3 regions of the Leptolyngbya sp. CALU 1928 genome follow, and region 3 is predicted to be linked to each of the others. Evidence: riboswitches for the same ligand, from Rfam matches in the RefSeq annotation. Region 3 holds a riboswitch; each other region holds the start of a gene.
The links. A riboswitch is a leader RNA that binds a small molecule or an ion and turns the genes downstream of it on or off. The one in region 3 is predicted to bind cobalamin.

Region 1 (6,867 bases), on a different contig from region 3:
ATCCTGCTGCCATTAAAAAGAAAGTGGTTTTGCCACAGCCGTTTTGTCCAATCAGCGCACAGCGTTTTTGTTGAGGCACTTTCAAGTTCAGTGTTTCCAATGCCGATCGCGGACTGCAAGGATACCGGAACGAAACATTTTCAAATTCAAGCATCCACTCAGACATCGACATACCCACGCAATTCAACTTCCCGACCGACCGAAATTTACCAGGCTGAGGGCGACTAAAACCGAACCGCCAAACAACGCTTCTAAGGTGTAACGTCGCGATGGTTGATAAGACCGAGAATGAGACACGCGCAGATCGACCGTAAAGCCACGCGCCGCCAGACTGAGGGAGACTTGGCGATAATTTTCGAGAGTGCGTTGCAGCAACTGCCCAATCAAAATGCCCAAGCTTTGCATTCCTCGCTTCCAAGTGCGGTAACCACTCCGGGCATTTTGGGCAATCCAGAGTTCATCGGCGATCGCCAGCACACTAAAGATAAAGCGATACATCAGCATCAGCAGTTCCGTCAGCAGTGGAGGACAGCGCAATTGTCGCAAAATTTGCAAGATTTCGGTAAATGGAATCGTCAGCAAAATGAAATATAGACAGCTTGTGGATGCCAAGGCTCGCGCCAGCAGCAAGCTGACCTGATGTAGCCCAGTTTGACTGATATACAGATAAAAGCTCCCCACAGGAATCCCCCACCCTCGCCAAACATCCCATTGCAGGGCTTGCTGATGATTTAGCCTGATTCCGTTAAGCACAAAGGCAGGCAAACTGGTCAGCCAAAACCCTAGGGGCAAAGATAGCAGGCGCAGATAGAGCATTCCTGGAATGCCTGCGTAGCCCACTATCCATAGGGCTATCCACACACTGATTAGCACCTGCACCAAGAGGGGAGCAATCAGGGAGCCAATCAATAGGGCGATCGCAAACCCAAACTTATGCATCGGCGGCAACCCGCGCAGACGATTCGTATAGGCAAGACTATCGATGATATGGCTCATAGATATAGCTCATAGATATAGCTCATAGGAGTCAACCATCTTTTGCCGATAACTGCCACAGTTGCATCTGATAGCACAAATGTCGATTAAAAATTTCGCCTGCTTGTAACCCTTCCTCCACGGGTTTTTCCAGCCAGCGTTTATATGCCCACTGCAACAATTTATAAACGGGCGGAACCGCAATTTGCACCACATCGGCAATATATTTCACCGTACTAATTCCAAATCGGCGAAAGGCATCGATGCCAATCTCAATCGTGGGGGCAGCTTGGGTAGAAATATCTTCCATTTTTACTAAAGTGAACCCATTCTGAAGCAGGGCTTGGTGCAAATCTTCTACCACATGGCAATTGGAGAAAATGCCTTCGGTGTAAGTCGCATCGGAGCGGAGCATGTCGGCAAGCAGCAAATAGCCACCCGGCTTCAGCCCCCGCGCTGCTCCTTGAGCAATGTCTTGAGCGCTCATATATTGGCTACTTTCGCTCATCAACACGAGATCAAACGGGTGGGTGGTTTTAAAGTCTTCAAATCGGGTCAGGTGAAACAGTGCCCTGCCGGATGTGGCAGCCAGAAATCGCTCTTGTTGAAAAGTATCGGGGGCGAGTCCTTCGACGGTGAAGCCGCGATCGAGCAGATAGGTGGCGTTTCCTCCAGTTCCACAGCCCACATCGAGGATTGAGTGAGTGCCTTCGGGAATCAACGCCATCAATTTTTGAGTGTAGGCGGCTTGGGCAAGGCAGAGTTTGGCAATGGTCAGGTCTTCAGGGGATTCTGGCGGAGTTTCCCAATAGCCATAGTGCAGATAGGGGGAATCGGTGAGGCTGAGATAGTAGTTCAGCGCGGCGTTTTGGTAGCGGGTTGGTTTAGAAATACGAATAGCAGGTTGTGGCATTACGACAATGAACTCATGGTTCCTGAGATGACATTAAACAGGGTTGAAATTCTTCCCAGCGATCGCACACTTGCTGGTGGCAGTCTTGGGGGGCGATCGCCAAATTATGTAAAAGGCTTGCCTCCATGCGACCGTTTGCAATTAACAGAATCATAACGTCTCGGTTTGGATCGTAATCATTTGCCTGTTTTTGCAAAGCAGGGATCTCGGTTAGCTCGCAGGCGGGAAGCGTTCCGGTCATGCTTGCCAACGATAAAACAGCGCATAGCTGAGCGGCAGGAATAAACTGAGCCGTAAATGGACTGAGAGTCAGCGGGGTGGTGTTGGTGGCGATTGCTGCTTCATCCACAGTACACACCACAAAGCCGCGCCCAAACTGGAGAAAGCCGCTCCAAGCAAGATAGCCAATCATCAGCAGGTTGGTGTGAATATAGCCCGTTTGCCAATAGCCAAAGTTGCCTTGCCATACGCTATCTTTTAGCCGCATAGGATTCCTCCGGTAACTCTTGGGAAGTGGTCAGCGGCAAAGGCGGAATCCGTGCCAGCACTCGCGTTTTCAAAAGCTCTGGGCGATCGCCATAGGCAAGGGCACCATCGGCTTTTGCCTGATATTGACTGGCGCAATCCAGGACGGCGGATGCAGTGGATTCAATCCGGGCGGCATCCGTGGGCAAGTTACCAAACAGGTAGGTACGTTTGCCGGGAGAGACGAGGGCGATCGCGCAGTCTTGCTCACACACGCCCATACATTTCACGGGCTGAATTGAGATTGAGTGTAGTGACGAAGTTTGGTGGAGGGTTTGCAGTTGGGCAAGCAGGCGATCGCCGTCACTGGGATCATTTTTGCGATCGCTGTGCTGATTTTTGCCACAGGTTGTGCAAACAAAAATTGCGTGGGGATGGTTCATGATGCAATCGGGGACAAAGGTTGAATAGCTGCAAGAATTTGCGCGGGATCGAGCGCCTGACCAATGACGATCAGTCGAGTCTCACGGATTTCATCGGGTTGCCAAGGACGGTCATAAAAAGTTTCAATGCGATCGCCCACCCCCTGCAACACCATCCGCATCGGCTTGTTAACCACATTGACAAAGCCTTTAATCCGATAGATTTCCTGGTCGGCAATTAACTGCTTCAGAGTTTGCAGTAAGGCTTGTGGCTCTACTGCTGCGGTAAAAATCACGGGCACTGAGGTAATCGTGTCGTCATGCTCATGCTCTTCTTCCGTATCGTGATGGCTAGGACGGGCATCCAGGTTGTCTTCCACGGCGGCGTTAAACCCCAGCAAGATGTCGGCGCTAATCTGCCCATCTTGACAAGCAATGATTTTCACGCCAGTTCGCAATTCTTGCTGAACGCGGTTTCTCACCTGGGTCTGGGTTTGCAGATCGACGCGATCGCTCTTAGTCAGCAGCACCAAATCGGCGCAGGCAAGCTGATCTTCAAACAGTTCTTCTAAGGGAGTTTCGTGATCTAGATTAGGGTCGGCTAGGCGCTGCTCGTTTAATGCCCCCAGATCGGCGGCGAGGGTGCCCGTTGCCACGGCTTCGCAATCCACGACCGTGATCACTGCATCCACCGTTGCGCCTGTGCGAATTTCTTGCCAGCGAAACGCTTGGATCAATGGCTTGGGCAAGGCTAACCCAGAGGTTTCAATCAAAATACAGTCGATGCGATCGCGCCGCTTCAACAGTTCTTGCATCGTCGGCAAAAACTCTTCTTGCACGGTGCAGCACAGGCAACCGTTGTTCAGTTCCACAATATTGGTCGCACTGGGTTCGCCATCTTCATCACACACTTGGCACGATCGCAGCAAGTCGCCATCAATGCCGATTTCGCCAAACTCATTCACCAATACGGCGATGCGGCGACCTTGATTGTTTTGCAATTGCTGACGGATTAGCGTCGTTTTGCCACTACCGAGAAATCCGGTAATGACGGTTACTGGAATTTTTGCAGCCATAAGACTCTCTATAAATTAAATGTGCAGTGCTGTAGCTAAGGATCAGTTTTTTTACGAGCTTGCGATCGCCCTTTGTATAAGCCCAAAACATAGCCCGCGATTCCGGCACCAATTCCTGCCTGGGCTGCAAATAAAAACGTTTGAATTTCAGGACCCGAATCTTTAATCAAAGGGTTAAACCAGGGTTTGTAGTCTGGATGAATCTCCTGAATTGCGGCGGTATTATTGCCATCGGTTGCGCCAAACTCTTTTCCTTGCAGCACAAAAAGAGGTCCTAGCGCCAAAATGACTACCCCCAACAGCAGCAGCCAGCTACTCGACAATTTATTCATGAGTGATGGCTCCTGTTTCAAAGATGTTGAGAGCTTGCAATTCCTGTTGCCCATATTTTTGCAGCCAGCCCCAAACCAGCACTGTCAGTAAGCCTTCACTGATGGCTAAGGGGAGTTGGGTGATGGCAAAGATGCCAACAAACTTAGCGAATGAGGCAAGAAAACCGCCCTGAACAGCCGGAAATGCCAAGGCTAATTGCACAGCGGTGGTTAAATAGGTGAGCAAATTTCCTAGCATTGCAGCGAGAAAAACGGCTAGTTTTTGCTTGCCAGTTCTAATCACCAGATTGTAAACAACGAAGGCAACTAGCGGTCCGACGATCGCCATCGAAAAAACGTTTGCGCCCAAGGTCGTCACGCCACCATGAGCCAGCAGAATAGCCTGAAAAATTAGCACTAGCGTCCCTAACACGGTCATGATCAGCGGACCGAATAGGATGGCACCTAAGCCCGTGCCTGTGGGATGGGAACAACTGCCCGTGACCGATGGAATTTTGAGCGCCGACAAGACAAAGGTGAATGCGCCTGCCAACGCCAGCAGCAGCTTCAGTTCAGGGTATTCCTTGGTAATACGGGTCAGCGATCGCAGCCCTACCACAAAAAACGGCAGCGACACCGCCCACCAAAACAGCGCCCACTGCACGGGCAGAAACCCCTCCGCAATATGCATGGCAGCGGCAGGAGTTGCCGAGCCGAGTAATAAATAACAAGTCAAGCCAGCCATGCTTCCCAGGCTGACCCATTTTCGATGATATGCCTTCACTCTGTACCTCGCAGATGAGACGGTGTGTAGTGTGACTATCGGCAGGCGTTCTGACTTAAGGAGTTTTGAGTTTTGAGTTCTTAGTTTTGAGTTGGATTGCCTGACTCAAAATTCAAGACTTAAAATTCATTCCTTCTTTTACAGTTGCGGGACAGTGGCAGATTTACACTGCGCTTTCCCTGTTTCCTCCAACGGCTGTTTCCCGTTGAAACCGATCAGTCAACGTTTAGCTTACTGGATTAGCAGCATTTCGGAGATCTTCGTCAAGAAAGTTTTTATCTAAAGTTGAGGCGGCTGGTTTGGGATGCCGTCTTGACTTATGATGGATAGCCTGTGAAATATTTCCATCCAAACGCCCTATGACTCAGCCCTACCGCATTACCCTACTTCCTGGTGACGGCATTGGTCCCGAAATTATGGCAGTTGCCGTGGAGGTGATGCAGGTGGTGGGAACCCAGCTAGACCTGAGCTTTGAGTTTGAGGAAGCGCTGTTGGGTGGGGCGGCTATAGAGGCGACGGGTGAACCCCTGCCGATTGCCACGGTAGAAACTTGTAAAACCAGTGATGCGGTGTTGCTGGCGGCGATCGGTGCCCCCAAATACGACACATTGCCGCGACATCTGCGTCCTGAAACTGGATTGCTCGGCATTCGATCAGCGCTGGGGTTGTTTGCCAACCTGCGCCCTGCCAAAATTTTGCCCCAGTTGATCGATGCTTCCAGCCTCAAGCGAGAAGTGGTGGAAGGCGTAGACATTATGGTGGTGCGGGAGTTGACGGGTGGCATTTACTTTGGACAACCCAAGGGCGTGTTTACTACGGAATCGGGTGAAAAGCGTGGCGTAAACACCATGGCATATGCGGAGTCGGAAATTGACCGGATTGGGCGCGTGGCGTTTGAGGCAGCCCGGAAGCGCAACAAGCGGCTTTGTTCTGTGGATAAGGCGAATGTGCTGGAAGTGTCGCAACTCTGGCGCGATCGCATCACTGCCCTATCTGCCGACTATCCCGATGTAGAACTGTCTCATATGTATGTAGACAACGCCGCCATGCAACTCGTCCGCAATCCACGTCAGTTCGACACCATCGTTACAGGCAACCTCTTTGGCGATATTCTGTCCGATGAAGCCGCCATGCTCACGGGCAGCATCGGCATGTTACCGTCTGCCAGTTTGGGGGCTGCAAATCCAGGTTTGTTTGAACCGGTGCATGGCTCTGCCCCTGATATTGCCGGACAAGATAAGGCAAATCCTTTGGCGCAAGTCTTGAGTGCGGCGATGATGTTGCGCTATGGGCTAGATCAACCTGCCGCAGCCGATCTCATTGAGCAAGCCGTAATGAAGGTGCTGGATCAGGGCTATCGTACGGGCGATATCATATCGGAAGGGATGACCCTGCTGGGCTGCAAGGCAATGGGGGCAGCCTTAGTTAGAGCATTAGCAGACTTGCCGTAAGGGTTGCATTCTGCCATTTGTAGGTCGGTTTTTCATGGCGGCGTTATCCAGAAACTTTCGGGCGATCGCCCCTATAAATAAGATATTCAGAAAATTTTGGGCTAACGTATAACGTAATTTGATGTACAACTAAAGTCAGCTATTTAAGAGCCAACCATGAGAATGGTATTTAATAGTGGTCTTCGATCGCCGCCACATCAAAACCGCCTTTAGAATTAGTAGGCAATAGAAATCAAATAAGGCTTGCTGAAAGGATTAGTTAAGAAAACTCACATATCCATTAGCGAAGTCTTCTTCGTGTAAACGTTTTGTACTAACTCTTAAATCTTTCAAATAGGTTTTAATTGTTCTTTTGAACCCCGCAGGACCACAAATATATATTTCTGGATTTATCTGGCTTTGGAGAGACTGAACAAGAATGTCTCTATCCAAGCGTTTTTGACCACTGATAAAGTCTAAAGCTGAAAAAT
Region 2 (6,867 bases), on a different contig from region 3:
CCTCTATTCCCGCGATGCATATTATTTAAAATCAACTATTCATCGCGATCGACTCCGGAGGGTTGCTCCCCTGAGCTTCATTCAGTGACATGATATGTAGAATCATCGTGGTCGTGAATGCGATCGTGCTACCCAAGGCAATTCTACCCGCCATTAGGGGCAGTTGCGCCCCAGTACCCCCGCCAAAACTACTAAATGTCCAGATAACAAACTGCTGTACTTGTTGGTCAGAACTGAGTTGCAGCAAGATATTGACAATCGCACCCGTGGCATAGCCAAACATCAAGCCCAACACGAGGTGGGAGATCGCGCTCTGCACCATTCGTGCCGTCATAATCACCAGAAATGCTCGTTTAATACTTAAATGTGTTTCGCATTCGCATAGGCTTTCTCCCGCAGCCCATCTATTGTTTCCACCTTGCTGCGAACTGCGCGAAACATCCCGAACCGACAAAGACCTGCACCAAATGCCAATCGCATCAGCAGTAGAGTTGGCACTTCTCGCAGCGATTTAACGAACCCCCCTAAACCAAATCGCACCAGGCCACTCGGTCGAGCAATGCCCTGCCAGATAGAATCGATCCAGGAGGGCAGAGTTTGTTCTGTCCAGTCTGCGGTGATTACGTCTCCCTCGACAAATCCCGTTGCCTCCAGCAGTTCAGCAAATCCTTCAATGCTGGCAAAGGCAGGATGAGACCACTGATCCAACAGTTGCCGCATTACGGGTTTTTCCCAAAAATTCAGCGGCTTATGGCGGTCATCTCGCTGATTCCAATCCGCGACCACCAGCACGCCACCCGGCTTAACCACTCGCATCAACTCTCTGGCAAAAATGGCTTTGTCGGGCATATGAGGTCCTGCTTCGATCGACCAGACTACATCAAAACTGGCATCTGGGAAGGACAGCGACATCGCATCATCTACTTGAAATTGCACATCTAGTTCGGTTGGTGTCAGTTCTTGTGCTCGCTTCACTTGCTGGGGGCTGATGGTGATTGCGGTGACGGCAAAGCCATAGTCTCGCGCTAAAATACGGCTGCTGCCGCCAATCCCGCATCCCACGTCTAAAATAGTAGTGCCAGGGGGAAGCTGAGCTAACCCGCCCCAGCTCACCATTTCATGTACAAAGTCAGATTTAGCCGTTAGAAAATCCTTGCGTTGCGGCGGCGAACCGTAGTGACCCAGGTGAATATGATCACCCCAATAGAACTCCAGAATCCCATCTTCAGTCCATTCATCGTAAGAGTTGGCAACCGAGTCAGAGGATTGATAGCGACGAGCCGTAAAGAGATAGAGCACGATGCCTGCTATCAGTAGTGCGAGGAGAAGGCCAAGTACAGCAACAAATAAGTTCATTTAGATAAAACCTCAACCTTTTGGACGATCGCTTTTGCTATCTCAATTTTGTTTGGAATACTTTGTTCTGCATCTCCGATGGGTTGGACAGTTTGACGAAATGATGCGATCGAAACTAAACGACTTGAGGCAGAATCCCACAGGATAAATTTGAAACAATCAGGAATATCGATTATTCGCAACTTTTTTACCTGAGTGAGTAAGTGTCTATTCTGATTATGGCAAGCCTCAAGATTGTAGTTAGGAATTCTTTCGGAAAGATGATGGATATTATGATATCCAATATCTGCGGCAAACCATTTGAGCACTGCTGGCAACTCTAGATAGCTACTGCCCGCGATCGCGCCCTGTAAGTAGTCCCAGTCTTCGGTTTTGTGGGCATAAGAGCCATCAAAGTTGTGCTGCACAAAAAAGACACAGATAAAGATTGCCGCCGCGCCCGTCAGCGTGATTGAGTAAACGCTTAGAAAGAACCCAAATCCCAGTAGGTAACCGAAGAAAATCCAACTGCTGACTACGCAAATGTTATTGAAAAGCAAATCCCAAAACTCAGCCGCTGTATACCAACTTCTAGATTTGTGAGAAGAGATAATTTTTGCGAAACCCATGCCGGGGTTGCTTTTCAAGCAAGTCAATACATGACGGAGAAAATCATAAGTTCCCACGATTAGAGCCAGTCTTGACTTAATCGCCAGGTAGAAAAAACCACCCGGAAAAACCATCAATGGGTGTCTTAAGAACTCATACCGCCGCTGAGCCAATGGACTCAGTTTGGCGAATTCTTCAGTTGAGAGCAAGGCAGAGGGTCCACGATACCGCTCCCAATCGCCGTTTGTTTTATGATGATAGGCATGTCCCCTTGACCAAGGATATTGAGGGATTGCGTTGATCACACCCAAGATAAAGCCGACCAACCGATTAGCCCGTTTTGCACGAAAAAGCGAATAGTGTCCGCAATCATGCATTAAAGAAAAACATCGCACTGAAAAAAGTGTGATCAAAACCATAATGGGCGGCAGCAATAAAACGGAAATAGCTGCGGCTTTAACGGCTAAAAACCATAAAAGAAAATAGGGGACGACTGTATTAAGAATTTGATAAGTTGCGAGTAAATCATTGCTTTTTACGTAGGGAATTAAAACAAAATCTGACTTTTTAACCGTAATTTCCATTCAAATAAATCTCTTATGAATAAGCTCAAGGAATTACCCGCATCGCTGATTGACTATCCCTATTTAGGGACGTGCGATCACTTCAAGTTAGATTGCTACAGCTTTGATGTTTGATGCGCGATCGGTCTAAACAGGGCGATCGCTCTCCTTAGATCTCCCATGAACATGGACATGAGAACATCAGCCGTTAGACCATGATTTTCATTTATGAGTTCACTATCAGAATTGCAATGGCTAAAACGCCGTCAAATTTCAGCCATCCGTTAAAGGCAATCGGCTAGGGTTGCCATAAGCTATTTGCTGCTGTGATGCGACTTGCTGTCAGCCCATTGAAACCGAAAAAAGCTTTTAGACACAATCTGTACCTCGCAGATAGGGGTGAACGTTAACCGCGATCGGCGGGCATTCTGACTAGAGAAAGTTTTGAGTTTTGAGTTCTCAGTTTTGAGTTAAATCAACAGGCTCAAAATCTAACGCTCATCACTCATTGCTTCCTTTACAGTTGCGGGACAGTGCCGGATTCACACCGAACTTTCCCCCTTGCGTCTGATGGCTGCTCCCCATCAGAACCGATATCATCTTAGACATTAGCATAGTTTAGGAATAGAGGTTTGACATCTTCGTTGGGCTGAAAGTTGATCAAACGCACCCAGTTCTAAGATTGGGCTATTGGTTGAAAGCCCATCCTACCGACTGATCAAGTGTATTGTTATCCGATCAACTCACTGGAACAAGACACAGTGATTCAGTGAGTTGATCGCTTTGTGGATATTGGATTGTTGAACTAGAGTCGATTACTTGAACCCCGCTTGATAGTGCTGACACTGGTGCAACAATCGCTGGATCAGCCTAGGCTTTCCGCCAAAATGTAGATGTAGATAGGATGCATGAACTTGAAGCGGTTGCCATCCTTCGGTTTGATGTAGCATGCCGTCATAGTTTTGCATTGCAAATATCGGTTGTTCTGGCTCGGCGGTTAAGTAGGAGCGATGGAATTCGTGTCCCCAAATGATTTCACCGGCATCAATCAAGGCGGTCGATCGCTGTACGGTTGCCTGTCGATAGCCCAAGGTCAGTCGCTTACCCATTTGCGCGTCTGTTGGCAAGATTCCCACCATAGAATATGCCTGCGATTCAAAATCAATGATGCGATCGCACAAATACATCAATCCCCCACACTCGGCATAAGTGGGCATTCCGGCGACGATCGCCGTTTTCACTGCTTGCCGTATCGTTTGATTGTCGCTTAATGCCGCTGCAAATACTTCTGGAAAACCGCCGCCAAAGTAGAAACCGTGGATGTTTTCGGGGAGGACGCGATCGCAAATCGGACTCCATTCCACCAGTTCAAATCCAGCCGCTTGGAGCAGATCGAGGTTGTCGGCATAGTAGAAGCTGAAGGCGCGATCGCGGGCAATGGCAAGGCGGGGTGTCGGGGTGTCGGGGTGGCGGGATGAGGGGGAGAGGGGGAAAGGGGGAGGGGGAGAGGGAGAAGGAGCCTGAAGGCGAGGGGAGAGGATGTCCCAGTTGAAGCAGGTTTCGCCGAGGTGGGCAAGATGATCGATGACGGTTTTTAGTTGAGGAAGTTCGGCGGTGGGGATGAGTCCGAGGTGGCGATCGGGAATGGTGATTTCGTCTTGTCGTCGCAGAACTCCGAGAATGGGCAGGTTGAGAGGTGCGATCGCATCTTGGAGGAGTTGAAGATGGCGATCGCTGCCGACCCGATTTAAGATGACTCCTGCAAAGGTTAACCGAGGATCAAAGCTAGTAAAGCCATGGGCGATCGCGGCAATGGAACGGGAAGTGCTGCTGCAATTAAGCACTAGCGCGATCGGTAATCCTAATAATCGTGCGATATGTGCTGTGCTTGCCCAATCATCTTTGCCCGTTACGCCATCAAATAATCCCATCACCCCTTCTACCAGTGCAAAGTCGGCAGATTGACAGTGGCGCTGGAAGCACTCAACTACATAAGCTTCTGAAGTGAGAACTGGATCAAGATTGCGACAGGCGCGCCCCGTGACAAACTGATGAAACATCGGATCGATATAGTCGGGTCCAACTTTAAACGACTGGACTCGCGCCGGATCGCGCCGACAGAGCGCCGCCAAAAGCGCTAGCGTAACAGTGGTTTTACCCACTCCGCTACGTTCGCCTGCAATTACGATTGCCATTGTTGCTCTTTTAGTTAATCTTTCAAAAAAGTTCCGAAATATAGGTTTGAACCATAGAGCTACTCAGAGCAGTGCTGAAGACAAGTAAACCTTAACGACGATGAAGGGAATTCACAAGAGACTGCTCCCAAACGCTTCATTTTAGATTCAGCAAGGCTCCCTATTCTTTCCAAGTTGACTGCCAATCGGGGCATTTTTCCTCTTCCCAACCCGAAGGATGCATTCCACAAACCAGCATCACCCCGTTGTATGCCTGACCATGATAGTTGCGGCAGCCTACACAAGCGCCGTGATCATTCAACATCGGTTCTACCGTGTGGGTAAAGGGTTGAGTCGTTTCTTCAACCGCAATCTCAAACCCAAGATACGCTTCTAAAAGAGGATCAAAAAAATCATCTAGGTGAGGCTCAATTTCAAGTTCATAGGCATCTATGATGGGGTCAAAAAAATCGTTAATGGGTGTCCCAATTTCACGCTCAAATGTGTTTTGCAACTGCTCGGCAATCTCTTCTGATGTATCGATAAAAGAATCGATCGCCTTGTCCATTTGCTGGGTCAAGTCAGTGACCAACTGCTCAACCCCTTCTACCAAAGTCTGCATCATTTCAGAGAATTCCTGCGACCAACTTTCCATAATGACCTATTTCAATTACGTTAGAGAATACCGGAGGAATAGGGCGCATCCTCAAATGCATGGGCTAGACAGTATTCAACTATGCAAGCTAGACCGCTGCAAAAATGGATGCAGCCATCATACCCTAGAATCTACCCTGTAAAAAGCCTCGTAAAGTCGAATAGTCAATTGTTTCGTAGATGTTTTAGCTCTTCTTGTAACGCTTCTACTCGACGACGCATTTCATCCACATCATCTTGGGCGGCAGATTCATCCTCATCCAAAATCTCAATTTTACGAGGCTCGGCTGAAGGGTTAGGAATAGAACTTTCCACCGAAGGATTTTGCGCTTTATTGACCATCTCATCAACAAAGCGACGGGCTTCTTCGGTGTTCATTTCGCCGCGTGCCACCATTTCATCAGCAAGCTTTTGGGCTTGCGATCGCAGTTCAGCCAATTTTTCGGTCGCTTTCTCTCCCGCTAGAGAGGCTAGCCCAACTCCCAAATACATCGCTTTTTGGACGATATCTCCCAACCCCATTGCTTGTTTTCCCCTAATCAAAGATTTAACAGGTCAATCAAATTTCAAATAAGAAACCCCATTCTCTACCCCTTTAGGATAAGCAAAATTGACTCATAATTGCCATTGTTTTTGGGCCGTTAGTTTTTGGGCCGTTAGTTTTCGGGCAGTGAATTTTTGCAGCAGGTGGGGGCTGCGTTAGGACATGCCAACCTGTTTTAGCATTGTGGCGCGCGCCCGTTCGGATAATTTATCCAGTGAAACCTTTTGCTCACTATCAATTAGGTTCTCTCTCTGCATTAGCTCAATCATTGTTTGTAGAAGGATGTCTTCAACCCGTGCTGCTTGCTCTGCTAGCCAAAGATGAGTGTCCGTATCCGATGGAAACTGCTCAATACAACTAGTCGTGTAAACGCGGAATGTCCGTACTTGCCGTAGCAAACGTGCCAAATAGCCAGGACACTCACAAGCAATCACCTCAGCGGCTCTGCAAATTTCTAAAAGGGCTTCATCGGATAATTCTGTTAAACTGACTGTCTCACTTGAATTAGACATGTTTTTATTAATTACTTCTTGCGAACTTAGCTTTTTTCAGTTAACCCTATGCTCTACCTAAAGTATCAACTTTAGGTAGCAATCAATCTTTCTTTGATGAGAAAATAGTAAAAATGTCCTATAGTTATGTTTCTATCATTGGACTGACGACAAGACAAGATTTTTTCTTTTGAATATCTACACAACTATTAAATAAAGTCAACTAAATCGACAATTATCATAAGTATTAAAGCTCGGACGATTAGCGTAAGTCGATGTCTTAATCTAAGCAGACAAATTTGATCAAGCTAACCGTATTGAAGCAGGATTGATTCCAGCTAAAAAGGTGCAGTATCGATTAGAGACGATAGAATCTATAAATCATTAAGGAATGTGTCCTTCGGTTTCTATGCCTAAACGCCGGAATAGTTCAGACGATCCAGCCGTTCATTCTCAAAACGGTCATAGCCCTGTTTTCCCCTCTCCCCTCAATACGA
Region 3 (6,867 bases):
GCTTCAATGTCGTGAGTCACCTTGACGGTATCTGCTAATGGTTGTTTTCGCACGGTCATAATAATGGCAGGCTTGCCCGACAACATGCCATCGCCGCGCTTTAGTTCTGCCCCATATTTGATTTCCGCCACATCACTCAACCGGACGGGCACTCCATCCCGTTGGGCAATCACGGACTTTTGCAAATCTTCTAGGGAAGTAATTCGTCCTACTCCTCGTGCCAATAGTTCTTGATCCGGAGTAATCACAAAGCCACCCGGCGCGTTAGCGTTGGATTGTCCCGCCGCCTGCTCAACCTGCTCCAGAGTCACATCAAACGCTTGCAGTTTCGCTGGATCGACCAATACTTGATACTGGCGATCGTCCCCACCAAAAAAGACGACTTGACTGACTCCCGGAATTGCCAGTAACCGATTGCGTACTTGCCAGTTGACAATTCGCTTTAGCTCCATCATGTCGGTAGTATCTGCTGTAAACCCATAACGGATGACATCGCCCAAGGGAGAGCTTATAGGGGTGAGTTCAGGCTGATTAACCCCTGCGGGAAGTTTGCCCTGGACTTGCTGAACTCGCTCAGTCACCAGTTGACGGGCACGATAGATATCGGTGCTCCAGTCAAACACAACGTTGACGACAGACAGCCCAACCGCAGAGGAAGAACGCACTGAATTAACGCCAGGAGTACCATTAATGGCTGTTTCAATCGGAAGTGTTACAAGGGATTCGACTTCCTCTGGAGCCAACCCTGGGGCTTCCGTTTGGACCTGAACCTGAGGTGGGGCAAAACTAGGAATCACATCCAGTGGCATTCGCAGCACCACAAAGATGCCCCAAATTGTGATTACGATGGAGGCAATCACAACCAGCCAACGTTGGGCGATCGACCATTTGAGTAAGGCGTTCATAAGCTAGGAATGAGAGAGCAAGGTTAACAACGGGCAAAGGGAAATGAACTAAGCCAGGTTTCGAGTAATCCAGTGCCTCAAGGCTTCCTCTGTTTCCTCACCAAATAGATGATGGGGACAGGTAATATCTCCTAGATGACTGGGAGAAAAGCGATGCCCAGTGATGGCATAGGTTGGAATTCGATACTCTGCCATCAGCCACCGGAGCAGGGCGATCATGGAATGCTCTTGCAGGGGGGAAAGGTGTTCGTGAATATCAGCGACATGCTCAATGCCAATCGAATCAGCATTTTCGCCGTAAGCGTGCCATGCTTTTTCGCTATCCCGTACCATCTGATAGATTTTTCCGTCCCGCGCCACGACGTAATGGGCGCTCACTTGACTGTCAGGATGGCGGAACCAATTCAACACAGTTGCCAGAGAATTGGTGGCGGTGCAATGCAAAATAATGCGACGAATGGGGATGCCGTTGCGACTGGAGAAATTGGGTGACGGCTCCCAAATGATCGGAGGGCGACGACAGAGTTCAGAAGTACCATGTCCCCTTTGAGCCGGATGCTCCAGCGTTTGAATGATGCTTCCATCTTGAAGTAACTGGATATCATCCGCGTTGACATACCAGATGCTACAACCCGCGATCGCTTGATGCTCTAAGGTAAACCGTAAATGATCCACAACTTGCAGGTAGGAGTGAATTGGGAATTCTGTTCCTGCTGAGACAGGGTGCTTTTCTTGGTCGGCTAGTTCCTCAAGCGGCAATAGCTTTTGTTGTAAAACCGTATCTTGCAGAATTTTGAGGGTAAAAATTGTCATAACCGTTAATTTGAGCCTGATTTATAGTCAGAATCCTTTTTATAGTCCGGGTTAGCAAAGTCAGGATCGCGCAGAATTACGGGTGGTCTACTGCGACGACCCAGCCAGAATGTACCCGCCGCGATCGCCCCTGCCAACGGCACCATCAGCCACCAGGGAAGCATCCCACTCTGACTGGTTGCGGCGGCTTTCTCACCTCCACCCTCATTACCATGCTCATCTCCTTCCTTGGCTTTACCCCCTTGGAGCGATTGGGCATAGAGTAGGGTCGTGCCCTGAGTAACCACGCGATCGCCTGCCTCTACCCCTTTTTTGATTTCCACCAAATCGCCTGCCGTTCGCCCTACCGTTACCTCAACAGGTTCATACTTATTTCCTTCTTCCTGGTGAAACACCAGCGTCTTGCCGTTGGCATCCACAAGGGCTGATTTAGGAACTGCTAATGCTGCGCCGTAAGTGCGATCGGTAATAATCTCCATTCTGGAGAACATCCCCGGTTTTAAGGCACCATTGGGATTGTCTAACTCTGCTTTGACAGGGAGCGAACGAGTTTGTCCCTGAATCATGGAACCGACGACGGTTAATCGTCCGTTAAACGTGCGGTTAGGTAAACTTTTCACCGTGACTCGCACGGGTTGACCGACTCGAATTTGGTCTAAATCTTTTTCAAAGACGTTGGCAACGGCTAATACACTACTGTCGTCCACGATCGTCATCAAAGGTTTGCCGGGATCTGCTGCTGATTCACCCTGAGTTGCTTCTCGGTCTGCCACGGTTCCAGAAATCGGTGCCCGAATGGTAACGGTTCCATCTGGGTTGGAACTAGAGCCGAGTTGAGCCAAGCGAGTGCGATAGGTTGCATCACTCAGCCCTACCCGCGATTGGGCAACCTGCACGTCGGATTGTGCACTTTTCAACTCTGCCAGAGAATTAGACACCTCCAGACGACCCTCTGCTTTTGCCAAACTGGCTTTGGCTTCAGATAATTTTGTTTCTGAATCGAGTAACTGCCGTCGAGGGATGGCTCCCCGTTCTAGCAGCACTTTGTCTTTGTCGTACCGCTCCTGGGAAAAACTCAAACTGGTTCGAGCTTGCTGAATGTCAGCCACCGCAATTTTATTTTGCTGCTCGTAGTTTTGCTGTGTTCGACGCAGTCCTGCCTGAGCCTTACGTACATCGGCTTCAGCTTCTGCCCGTTTGGTGCTTGCCTCGACCCCCAACCCTGCCAGTTCGGGGCTATACAGAACAGCAACGGCTTGCCCAGCGCTAACATTATCCCCTGGCTTAACCATTAGTTGCCTAATCGTACCCGTGACAGGAGTCGTGACAGCAACTTTGCGATCGGGCGTTGCTTCAATTTGCCCAGTGGTGGGAATCCCAAATGCAAGTTGCCGTTGGGTGACGGTTTCGGCTTTAATGCCAACTTCTGCGGCAGCCTTCGCATCTAACTCGACTGGTTTTGGACCGCCACTACTGTTGCTAAATTCCGCGCCACCATGCTCACCCCCTGCTAAAACAACAGTTGGATTGGATGCTAACAACAGGCTCAGAGCTAGGCTCGAAACAAGCCGTTGACGGATTAGGGATAAACGGTTTGTCCGTTGCGTCAAAAACAGCTTCGGTGCATTCGCTTCAGGGAGAGCAGAAGATTGAGGCATAGTACTGAATGATGGTGCGCTTAAGAATAGAAAAATCACACTAAGCATTCAGTCTTTCATATGGGAATGAAAGTACGGTGAAAGTTTTTGCTCTAACTCTCAGATTGAAGATGAAACCTGACGTTGCTTTCTAGATTGCCATCGACTGAGCCATAGCCCAGCCAATAATCCCCCTACAAACAAGGCTGTAAAGTACAACAAACTGATCAAGCGTGTGAGCAGGGGTGGCTCGATTCCCTCAACATCGATTTGATGAGCGATTTGAAACGGTTGAAACGATCGCGGAGCGCCTACCAACGGCTCCACATAAACCATCACATTATGGGGCGCACCGTCAAAAAACTGCTCTTGCCAGGTGAATTGACCCATTGCATCAGGCGAACCTCGGTAAGTAAAGATATGCTGATGATGTTCGATCGCATTTGATTGAATCGTCAACGCGACATCTGAGATCGGGTTTCCCGTTTTGACATTCCTTACCTGCACGGTTTGGGTTGCTGTTTTTCCGACCGTTGCCCGGATGTCGCCTAATAACTGTGCTTCAATGCCCTGAGATTGCTGCACAGATGGAGCGATCGCCCGATCTTCGCTTTCATGTTCGGCATGACTGGACGAAAGTTCTGCACTGACATTAACCCATAAGAGAGCAATGAGTGCTGCCATAATTCCTCCGCTTAACAACATCCGCACCGGATGGGGCGCAATTTCTCCCGATCTCACCGATTGATTGCCCCCAAGCACCCATCCGCCACCAAATCCCACTACCAGTAGCACAGCCGCTAGAATCGCAAAATTTCGATACTTCACTGGATTTTCTGAAACTGCAAATGTCAGAGGCTGCTCAAATGGCTCAAATGCTCCTGTCACTTTGGGTGTGATATTCACTTCCATTCGATAAGTGCCACGAATGGGCAACACTTGCTCAAACTGCAATTCTCCCGCAGAAGCAGTTGCGCTCAGATCCAATAAGGTCGTACCTTCAACAATTGGAAAATCGGAGGTCAGCCAGGGCGTTTTTGGAGGGGTAAACAGTCGCACCTGAACATTGGCATCCGGTAATGGCTGGCGGTCTGCGTTGGTGACTCGCAATTTCAAACGAACTGGCTCCGAATCGGGAATCACCTGGCTGAGGGGAGGATTCGTCTCAAGTTGTACTACTGGCTGCGATCCGGCAGGGATTACAGCCAATATCCAAATGCTCCCGCTGATAACGCTAGCAGCGAGAAACAAACACACATATTTCAGTTGTCTCATAAATGCCTCATTAACTTTGGAGCAGATACATCCAAACCAGCTATCAACTAACGTTGACAGCGATTAACGGTGGTGATGGAATGTGTCTAAATTGTTTGACTTAATGACACGCCACAGCAAGAGTTTGGTGGCGTGTTTCGTGCAAGGCGTTATGAGCTGGTGGGTAGGTGGAAAAGTAGAGCGTCCAGAGAATGAGCATACAAAGACTGATCAACAGACCTGCCTGGACGGGAAGGGAGAGCGTTATTTGCTGAGTACGCTGCCAAAAAGATGAATGACTGACCATAATCTGTGCCTCGCAGATGGGTTGATAGAGTGGCGCGATCGGTGGGCGTTCTGACTGAGAGACATACGTCTCATCACAGTTGCGGGACAGGGGCAGATTTACACTGCACTTTCCCCAGTTTTGAGTTCGACAAGACGAGAGGATGACTCTGCCTGCTCAAACCCTGAAACCTCTGGTGGCTGATCCCCACCAGAACCGATTCATGGATACCCATAAAGCTACTGCATTTTTGCTATTGATGATTGTTTCCTTTTGTAACGCACCTTTTTAGAACAAACCAGCCGTAGCAAAGTGAATTATGAAAGGATTATGAAAAAGTGTGGACATTCTAATCGCAAATTTTGTCTATCAGGAGTTACCACGGCATCTCTTAATTCCTCCCCATCGTTCTCTCGGCGGGAAATTTTGAGTATGGAACCTAATCTCATCCGGCGATCGCTACTGGGAGCCGGACTTTTAGGAGCAGAAACCTTTCTCGATAAGCTGTTGCCAACGGCTGCATTTGCTCAAACTTCCACTCAGCCAGCACACACCTCGTATGGCAATCACAATCAACTGAAGACCACTCCAACCATCGTTTATGGTGGCAATATGACGATTGGAGCGGTCAATCATGTCCGCAACGGCTTCAATCCCCACACCATGCTGACCGATTGGGCACAGGTAAGGTTTCAAAGTTGTCTGATGGTCGTACCCTGCGGGAATATGAAATTACGGTAGAAGAGCGAGAAATTGAAAAAGCTGCAAATGTTGCCTCTGCGTTCTCAGGCAGTACTCTGGTTTGGATAATCCCAGCCGTTTCATTCCTGGCAGTTTTTACCATTGGTAGGCGAATTCGCAAACCTCCAGAGGGCACTGAACTGGCGACTTACTTAGCCCTGGGAATCGGAATTCCCAACTTAGGAGAAGGATTGGGCGATCGGGGCTGCTTTTGCCGTTGGTGAGGCAGCACTCGGTTCACTCCTGGTTATTGGGTTCACCCTGCATAACGTGACTGAGGGCATTGGCATTGCTGCGCCACTTGTTGAGTCCCGCCCTAAACTAACGACTCTGATTGGACTAACCGCCCTGGCAGGTCTGCCTGCTGTTGTTGGCACATGGCTGGGAGCCTTTGCTTTTTCGCCAATCTGGGCAGTCTTATTTTTGGCAATTGGTGCGGGAGCTATTCTACAAGTTATTGTCGAGGTCGGTGCGTACTTAGTCCGTACAGCTTATAAGCTAGGCGGTTGGTGGTTGTCCAAAGCCAGCTTGGCTGGATTTAGCTTAGGACTGGCGGTAATGTATGCAACCGCATTGCTTGTCAGTGCTTGAAACCGCAATCAATTTTCCAACAAAACGCCAAGCATTCCTGATTAGATAATCAGGAAATGGTTGCTCCTATTTACTGATGTTACTTTTTCCCGATTGCATCCTATGCAGTCAATTATTGCCATGTCCCAAGTACCCCTGTGGTTACTGCTGAACCTATCTCCACTTCTTAAACTGAGAAATACGTCTGGAACTTTTAGCTTTGGCAGGGAGTTTGTTATGGGAGTTGGGCGATATAAAGATGGGAAATTTGATCTGATTCTGTCGATTCGTCATAATGCTGATGTACCACGAATCGAACAGTGGGAAAGCTCCTTCAAGCGAGCCTCTGAAATACTTTACGACGCTACAGACGGACAGATGCAGTTCGGTCGCATTTACGTGGCAAACAACAATGTCGGAAGCAGCGAAGCCGATGCATATTTGCTAGAGGAAGAAGGAACGTCGTCTTCCAGTGTTGATGCATTGGGTACGCCCGGACTCCACATGAATCTTAAAGGTGATGAGAGAAACAAGCCCTATATTGTAATTCACGAATTCGGGCACTATGGCTTGGGTGTTTATGATGAGTACACGGGTCCCAGTGGTGCTGCAGAATGTACTGGAAACTCAAGCTCAGGGTCGTGCATTATGGAATTCGCTT

Region 1: another riboswitch for cobalamin. It lies ahead of AC1S5B_RS09805 (energy-coupling factor ABC transporter permease); the one in region 3 lies ahead of AC1S5B_RS19525 (CbtB domain-containing protein).
Region 2: another riboswitch for cobalamin. It lies ahead of AC1S5B_RS24405 (fatty acid desaturase); the one in region 3 lies ahead of AC1S5B_RS19525 (CbtB domain-containing protein).

Annotation. Positions count from the first base shown of each region.
Region 1 is NZ_JBXBCE010000001.1:2,109,291-2,116,157, reverse strand. It holds gene AC1S5B_RS09840 (energy-coupling factor ABC transporter ATP-binding protein) at 1-166, opposite strand, end outside; gene cbiQ (cobalt ECF transporter T component CbiQ) at 184-996, opposite strand; gene AC1S5B_RS09830 (SAM-dependent methyltransferase) at 1,028-1,888, opposite strand; gene AC1S5B_RS09825 (hypothetical protein) at 1,902-2,375, opposite strand; gene AC1S5B_RS09820 (DUF1636 family protein) at 2,359-2,796, opposite strand; gene cobW (cobalamin biosynthesis protein CobW) at 2,793-3,851, opposite strand; gene AC1S5B_RS09810 (energy-coupling factor ABC transporter substrate-binding protein) at 3,887-4,183, opposite strand; gene AC1S5B_RS09805 (energy-coupling factor ABC transporter permease) at 4,176-4,907, opposite strand; cobalamin riboswitch at 4,971-5,177, opposite strand; gene leuB (3-isopropylmalate dehydrogenase) at 5,306-6,397, shown strand; gene AC1S5B_RS09795 (sterol desaturase family protein) at 6,653-6,867, opposite strand, start outside.
Region 2 is NZ_JBXBCE010000018.1:356,543-363,409, forward strand. It holds gene AC1S5B_RS24395 (iron chelate uptake ABC transporter family permease subunit) at 32-334, opposite strand; gene AC1S5B_RS24400 (methyltransferase domain-containing protein) at 361-1,299, opposite strand; gene AC1S5B_RS24405 (fatty acid desaturase) at 1,353-2,528, opposite strand; cobalamin riboswitch at 2,909-3,117, opposite strand; gene AC1S5B_RS24410 (cobyrinic acid a,c-diamide synthase CobB) at 3,323-4,702, opposite strand; gene AC1S5B_RS24415 (hypothetical protein) at 4,863-5,336, opposite strand; gene AC1S5B_RS24420 (phasin family protein) at 5,501-5,857, opposite strand; gene AC1S5B_RS24425 (hypothetical protein) at 6,035-6,391, opposite strand; gene uvrA (excinuclease ABC subunit UvrA) at 6,780-6,867, shown strand, end outside.
Region 3 is NZ_JBXBCE010000003.1:296,551-303,417, forward strand. It holds gene AC1S5B_RS19505 (efflux RND transporter permease subunit) at 1-905, opposite strand, end outside; gene AC1S5B_RS19510 (N-acetylmuramoyl-L-alanine amidase) at 954-1,718, opposite strand; gene AC1S5B_RS19515 (efflux RND transporter periplasmic adaptor subunit) at 1,724-3,376, opposite strand; gene AC1S5B_RS19520 (hypothetical protein) at 3,476-4,630, opposite strand; gene AC1S5B_RS19525 (CbtB domain-containing protein) at 4,731-4,916, opposite strand; adenosylcobalamin-variant (AdoCbl-variant) riboswitch at 4,952-5,049, opposite strand; gene AC1S5B_RS19530 (hypothetical protein) at 5,328-5,636, shown strand; gene AC1S5B_RS19535 (hypothetical protein) at 5,594-5,860, shown strand; gene AC1S5B_RS19540 (ZIP family metal transporter) at 5,907-6,227, shown strand; gene AC1S5B_RS19545 (vWA domain-containing protein) at 6,330-6,867, shown strand, end outside.